Regions from separate parts of the Kutzneria chonburiensis genome, predicted to be linked through region 1. Evidence: riboswitches for the same ligand, from Rfam matches in the RefSeq annotation. Region 1 holds a riboswitch; each other region holds the start of a gene.
What was found. Region 1 has a riboswitch for S-adenosylmethionine ahead of thrC (threonine synthase). Riboswitches for the same ligand answer to the same signal wherever they lie in the genome.

Region 1 (2,257 bases):
CGCCACGATCTGCATCGCCTCGGCCAGCCCGGCCGGTGACCAGCCACGGGCCTGCCCCTGCGCGCGCTTCACCTTCCACGGCGGCATGCCCAGGTCGCCGGCCATCCGGAACGGGTCGCCCCGGCCGGCCGAGGCCACCTTGGCCACCGTGCGCACGCCCTCGGCCAGCGCGTCGGCCACCAGCACATGCGGCACGCCCAGCTGCATGGCCCAGCGCAGCGCCTCCATCGCGCCGGCCCGGTCCCCGACCACGGCCAGGTCGGCCACGGCGAAGCCGGTCACCTCGGCCCGGCCCTGGTGGTAACGGCGCACCGCCGCCTCGTCGACCTTGCCGTCGTTGTCGGTGACCAGCTGCGAGGCGGCCGCGGCCAGCTCACGCAGGTCGTTGCCGACCGTCTCGATCAGCGCGGCCAGCCCGGCCGGGTCGATCTTGCCGCCGGCCCGGCGCACCTCGTCCTTGACGAACGCGTCGCGGTCGGCCGGCTTGGTGATCTTCGAGCACTCCACCACCGTGGCGCCGGCCTTCTTCAGCGCGCCCGGCAGGTCCTTGGCCACCTTGGCCCGGCCGCCGCCGGTGTGCAGCACGATCAGCACGATGCCGTCGGCCGGCTCCTTGGCGTAGGACAGGACCGCGTCGGCGATCTCCTTGCCGACCTCCTGCGCCCCCTCCAGCACCACCACCCGGCCCTCGGCGAACAGCGACGGGCTGAGCAGCTCGGCCAGCTCCGGCGGGGTGAGGTCAGTCACCCGCACGCGGGTCAGGTCGGCCGACGCGTCGGCCTCGCGGGCCTGCGCCAACGCGGCCCGCACGGCCCGCTCGACCAGCAGTTCCTCGTCGCCGAGCACGAGCAGCAGCGGATCAGGGGCGGCACTCACCCCGTCATCCTTCCACGTCCCGCATACTGGGCTCGCGGGTGGCGATGCCACGTCGCGTTGCCGTACCGTGCAGGTCACAACTGAACACCGCTCATCCAGAGGGGCAGAGGGAACGGCCCGTTGAAGCCCCGGCAACCGGCGACGCATGTCTTTGTGCGTCGAACACGGTGCCAATTCCGACCCACACGTGGGAAAGATGAGGAGACGCCTCCCATGACCTCGACCGTCGACGCCCGTACGCCCGCCAACTTGGGCCCTGTCAACCTCGGCCCCGCGCGCGCCCTGAGCTGTCGTGAGTGCGGCCACCAGATCCCGCTGGCCGCGGAATTCGCCTGTAGCGAGTGTTTCGGCCCCCTCGAAGTGGCCTACGACTTCGGCCGCGTCACCCGCGAGGACATCGAGGCCGGCCCCAAGTCGATCTGGCGCTACCGCAACCTGCTGCCGGTGCCGACCGACGTGCAGTCCTTCCCCAACACCGAGCCCGGCCTGACCCGCCTGGTCAAGGCCGACCGCCTCGGCGCGGCGCTGGGCGTGCGCAACCTGTGGGTCAAGGACGACACCGGCAACCCCACGCACTCGTTCAAGGACCGCGTGGTCGCGGTCGCACTGGCCGCGGCCCGCCAGCTCGGCTTCAAGGTGCTGGCCTGCCCCTCCACCGGCAACCTGGCCAACGCCGTCGCCGCCGCGGCCGCCCGCGCCGGCTGGGAGTCGGTCGTGCTGATCCCGTCCTCGCTGGAAAAGGCCAAGATCCTCACCACCGCCGTGTACGACGGTGCCCTGATCGCCGTCGACGGCAACTACGACGACGTGAACCGCCTGGCCACCCAGCTCGCCGCCGAGCACGAGGACTGGGCGTTCGTGAACGTCAACGTCCGGCCGTACTACGCCGAGGGCTCCAAGACGCTGGCCTACGAGGTCGCCGAGCAGCTCGGCTGGCGGCTGCCCGGGCAGATCGTGGTGCCGGTCGCCTCCGGCTCGCAGTTGACCAAGGTGGACAAGGGTTTCCGCGAGCTCGGCGAGCTCGGGCTGGTCGACGCCACCCCGTACCGGGTGTTCGGCGCCCAGGCCACCGGCTGCTCCCCGGTGTCGACGGCCTACAAGGCCGGCACCGACGTCGTCGCGCCGGTCCGCCCCGACACCATCGCCCGGTCGCTGGCCATCGGCGCGCCGGCCGACGGGCCGTACGTGCTGGACACCGTGCGCCGCACCGGCGGCGCCGTCGAGGACGTCACCGACGAGGAGGTCGTCGAGGGCATCCGGCTGCTGGCCCGCACCGAGGGCATCTTCGCCGAGACCGCCGGCGGCGTGACCGTCGCGACCGCCAAGAAGCTCGTCGAGACCGGGCAGCTCGACCCCGACGCCGACACCGTGCTGTTGATCA
Region 2 (2,257 bases), 3.9 Mb from region 1:
AGCGCGAGCTGACGGTGAACGGAGCCGGCGATCTCGATCAGTGCGCGCTGAGCGGGGAACTGCCGTGCACGCTGGAGATCGACGGCAGCCGACGGCCGACGACGGTGCGGTTCGGCCTTGACCTGCGAATCGACGAACCGAGGAACCTGAGGCTGGCGGCGGAGGTCGAGGGCGTCACCGTCCAGGTCGCGGCGGACGATTTCGAACGAGGTCTGCAGCGTCTGGAGGACGGCTTCCCGTCCGGTGCACGGCTGGCGTGCTGCGTCACCTGCCAGTACGCGGACTATTCGCCCGCGGGCCGCGACATGATGGGCATCTGCTGTCACCGCGAGGCCAAGGAGCAGTACCTGGCGGTGCGCTCGAAACGCGACTACTGGTCGGTGCCGGTCGCCGAGGAGGTGCCGGAGACGTACCTGTGCGCGGAGTACGAGCGCCGGGTGCCCGGCACGGGCTATCGCGGCTAAGCCAACGTCCCGGCGAACAAGGCGCGGTGCACGGCCAGGTACGCCGGGCAGGGGAAGGCGGGGCGGGACTGCCACCAGTGGTCGGGGCGGCAGGTGCCGCAGCGGCCGACGGGGTCGGGGGAGTGCTCGCTGAGCAGGGTGGCCACGGCATCGACGACGCGGGGGAGCTGGGTGCGGGTGATGCCGCTGACCAGGCGGTCATCGGGGTCAAGGGCGAGGTCGGCGAGCATCGCCAGGTGGCGACTGAGCTCGTCGTCGAGCTCGCGGAACATGACTACCTCCGAGCGGGTCGGCCAAGGTGCTGCCGGGGCCGAGTCTGCGCCGGTCGGGGCGGAAAAAGAGAGGGGCTTCACTCCTCCGGGAAGAGAAACACCCGTTCGTGACGGCTCTCACGATGTGGGAGGACGTCTCGACGGATCCGCGCACGGTCGGTTATCGTCGCTGACGAAAGGTCATGAGTGCCAGCGTCAAGCCCCGGCTAGCTGGCCGGCAACCCTCCTCCGCGGTGGGGTGCCCCGGGTGAGGACCAGGCCCGTCGCGCCGCGACCGGGCAAGCGCGGACCCTCTGCACGGCGGGTCCCTGACCCGAGGAGCACCCCCGTGACCATCGCGATCCCGCCGGCCCGCAACACCGAGAGTGGCATCCCCACCGTGCCGGCCGTGGTCGGCGCCCGGCTGTCGGTGCCGCTGGTGACCGGCGAGCGCATCACGTACGCCAACCTGGACCACGCGGCCAGCGCCCCCTGTCTGGAGCAGGTGCGCGACGCGGTCGACGAACTGCTGCCCTGGTACGCAAGTGTCCACCGTGGCGCGGGATTCGCCTCGCAGGTGTCCACAAAGGTCTACGAGCAGGCCCGGGATACGTTGCGGCGCTTCGTGGGCGCTCGTAAGAGCGACACGGTGGTGTTCACGCGCAACACGACGGACTCGCTGAACCTGCTGGCGAAGTCGTTGCCGCGCCGCACTTCCGTGGTCCTGTTCGACACGGAGCACCACGCGGCGCTGCTGCCCTGGCGCGGCCCGAACGTCCGTCGCATTCAGACGCCGGAGTCGGCCGCGGCGGCGGTGCCGGCGCTGGAGGCGGCGCTGAAGCTGTGCCCGGAAGGCCCGCGCCTGGTGGTGGTGACGGGTGCCTCGAACGTCACGGGCGAGCTGTGGCCGGTGGCGGAGCTGGCGCAGGTGGCCCGGCGCTTCGGTGCGCGCATCGCGCTGGACGCGGCGCAGCTGGCGCCGCACCGCCCGGTGGACATCAAGGCGCTGGACGTGGACTACGTGGTGCTCTCGGCCCACAAGCTGTACGCCCCGTACGGCGCGGGCGCGCTGATCGGCCGCGCGGACTGGCTCCAGGCGGCGGAGCCGTACCTGGTCGGCGGCGGCGCCACCAAGAGCGTCGTGGACTGGGGCGACCACCTCGGCGTGGCGTGGTCGGCGGTGCCGGAGCGACACGAGGCGGGCTCGCCCAACGTGGTCGGCGTGCACGCGCTCGCGGCGGCCTGCGACACGATCACCCGGCACGGCTGGGATCGCATCGTCGCCCACGAGCAGACGCTGCTGACGCGGCTGCGTGAGGGCCTGCGCAGCATCCCCGGCCTGCACGAGCTGGCGATCTTCAGCGACGCGGACCGTGTCGGTGTCGTGAGCTTCACCATTCACGGCCACGAGGCGGGCCTGATCGCGGCGGCGCTGTCGGCGGAGTACGGCATCGGCGTCCGTGACGGCGCATTCTGCGCGCACGTGGCGACGCGCCGCCTGCTGGACCGCGTGGACGCCACCGAACAGCGCGCCCTGCGGGC
Region 3 (2,257 bases), 1.2 Mb from region 1:
AGCTCCTCACCGCCGCCGGCGTCGACCCTTCGTCCCGTGGCGAGCAGTTGGGCATCGCCGACTTCGTCCGCATCGCCGAAGCCGCCCAGTAGCCATGTTGGTGCCGCTCCAGGCCGGTTATGCCCCGGCCGTCCTCGCCTTCGAGCTCGCCAACCGCACCTACTTCGCCGCCTCCATCTCCGACCGCGGCGACGACTACTTCGCCCAGTTCACCGCCCGATACGACGCCCTGCTCGCCGATCAGGCCACCGGCCTCTGCGCCTTCTACCTCGTCGTCGAGGACGACTCCGTGCTGGGCCGCTTCAACCTCGACCGTTTCTCTGGCGGCACCGCCGACCTCGGCTACCGCGTCGCCCAGTCCGCCGCCGGCCGCGGCCTCGCCACCCGCACCGTGCGGGACCTGTGCGTGCTGGCCGCCTCGCGGCACCGCCTCCACACCCTCCGCGCCGCCGCCTCCCACCAGAACGTCGCTTCGCGGCGGGTCCTGCTCAAGAGCGGCTTCGCCGAGACCGGTCCGGCCGACCCCGCCGAGCTCGGTGGCAAACAGGGCACCTGGTACCAGCGCGACCTGCTCGACGGATAACTCTGGGTGCCGATGAAGTCGCTGTCCGATATGTCGGTGGCCGAGTAATCTTCGGCCATTGGTGTGACTTACCGAACGATCCATGGTTCTTTGCAGGCACGGCTTGATTTTCCACATACCGGTCAGGTGTACTGCTACTTGCATCCATCCCGAGCGGCCGAGAGACCTGGATCGACGAAGCCGCAGCAACCACCCCACCCGGGGCAGGTGCTACAGCCAGGACCGATGGAGGACGTCATGGACCTCGTACGAGTGTGCGCAGCGCTGCTGCTCACTCGCCGTCGAGTGGTCGATCAGTGCCGTCGCACCGCGACGGGCTGTCGGGCCGGCCGGTAACACCCCTACCGCCGCCTACTGTCGGTTCACCCTCATCGCATCGTCCCGATAGGACGGTCCAAAAAGGACGACCTGCGCGCGCCGTCTTCGCGCGGGGTCGCCGCGTGCCGTGGAGCAAACAGTGATCACTGTCGACAATCTGGTCAAGTCATTCCCCAGTCGTAGCGGCGCCGTGCGCGCCCTGGACGGCGTCACCCTCGAGGTCCAGGCAGGCGCGGTGTGCGGCGTCGTCGGCCCGAGCGGCTCCGGCAAGTCGACCCTGGCCCGCTGCATCGCCCTGTTGGAGCGCCCGGACAGCGGTGCGATCCGCGTGGACGGCACCGACCTCGTCACCCTGGACGGCAACCGGCTGCGCGCCGCGCGCCGGCAGATCGGCGTTGTGCCGCAAGGGGATTCGCTGCTGCGCCAGCGCACGGCGGCCGGCAATGTGGCGCTGCCGCTGGAAACCGCGGGCGTCGACGGCCCGACCCGGCGTCGCCGCGTCGGCGAACTGCTCGACCTGGTCGGCCTGACCGACAAGGCCGCCTCGTACCCGGACCAGCTCTCCGGCGGTCAGCGTCAGCGCATCGCGGTGGCCCGCGCGCTGGCGGCGAACCCCGCGGTGCTGCTGGCCGACGAGCCCACCTCGGCACTGGACCCGGAGACCACCGGCTCCGTGCTGACCGTGCTCGACCGGGCCCGGGCCGAGCTCGGTGTCACGGTTGTTGTTGTCACACATGACATGGCGGTGGTCCGCCGGATCTGCGACGACGTCGCGCTGCTCGACGGCGGCCGGATCGTGGAGAACGGCAGGCTGCTCGACCTTGTGTCCGATGTGGACAGTCGTACCGCCAACGCGCTGCTGCCCGCGCTCGACCAGACCGACGGCATCGCCGCCAACCACGACCGCGTCGCCGACGTGGTGCTGGTCGGCTTCGCCGCGGTGGGCGCGCTGCTGCCGGAGGCGTCCAACCGGTTCGGCGTCGACCTCGCCGTGCTCGGCGGCGGACTGACCCGGCTCGGCGAGACCCCGGTCGCCCGGTTCCGGCTGGGCCTGACCGGCGAGCGGGCCGACTCCGCGCTGGAGTGGATCTCCGAGGCCGGCGCCCTCGTTCGACGGGCCCAGAAGGGCCCGCAGGGAGTCGCTGCGTGAGACCGACCACTCCGTGGTCCGATGTGTTCGACCTGCTCCACCCCGCACTTGGCCAGACGCTCTACATGGTCGGCGTGGCAACGTTGTTCGCCACGGTGCTCGGGATTCCGCTCGGCGTGCTGCTGCACGTGACGGCGCCGGACGGGCTGCGGCCCGTGCCGGTGCTGCACCGGATCCTGGGCACCGTGGTCGACTTCGGCCGGTCA

Region 2: another riboswitch for S-adenosylmethionine. It lies ahead of M3Q35_RS25185 (aminotransferase class V-fold PLP-dependent enzyme); the one in region 1 lies ahead of thrC (threonine synthase).
Region 3: another riboswitch for S-adenosylmethionine. It lies ahead of M3Q35_RS38520 (methionine ABC transporter ATP-binding protein); the one in region 1 lies ahead of thrC (threonine synthase).

What each region holds. Positions count from the first base shown of each region.
Region 1 covers NZ_CP097263.1:9,475,686-9,477,942, reverse strand. Annotated here, with positions in the region: gene holA (DNA polymerase III subunit delta) at 1-876, opposite strand, end outside; SAM riboswitch class I at 965-1,079, shown strand; gene thrC (threonine synthase) at 1,090-2,257, shown strand, end outside.
Region 2 covers NZ_CP097263.1:5,583,002-5,585,258, reverse strand. Annotated here, with positions in the region: gene M3Q35_RS25195 (DUF6304 family protein) at 1-464, shown strand, start outside; gene M3Q35_RS25190 (hypothetical protein) at 461-736, opposite strand; SAM riboswitch class IV at 915-1,027, shown strand; gene M3Q35_RS25185 (aminotransferase class V-fold PLP-dependent enzyme) at 1,065-2,257, shown strand, end outside.
Region 3 covers NZ_CP097263.1:8,255,324-8,257,580, forward strand. Annotated here, with positions in the region: gene rsmA (16S rRNA (adenine(1518)-N(6)/adenine(1519)-N(6))-dimethyltransferase RsmA) at 1-92, shown strand, start outside; gene M3Q35_RS38515 (GNAT family N-acetyltransferase) at 95-583, shown strand; SAM riboswitch class I at 725-815, shown strand; gene M3Q35_RS38520 (methionine ABC transporter ATP-binding protein) at 1,041-2,051, shown strand; gene M3Q35_RS38525 (methionine ABC transporter permease) at 2,048-2,257, shown strand, end outside.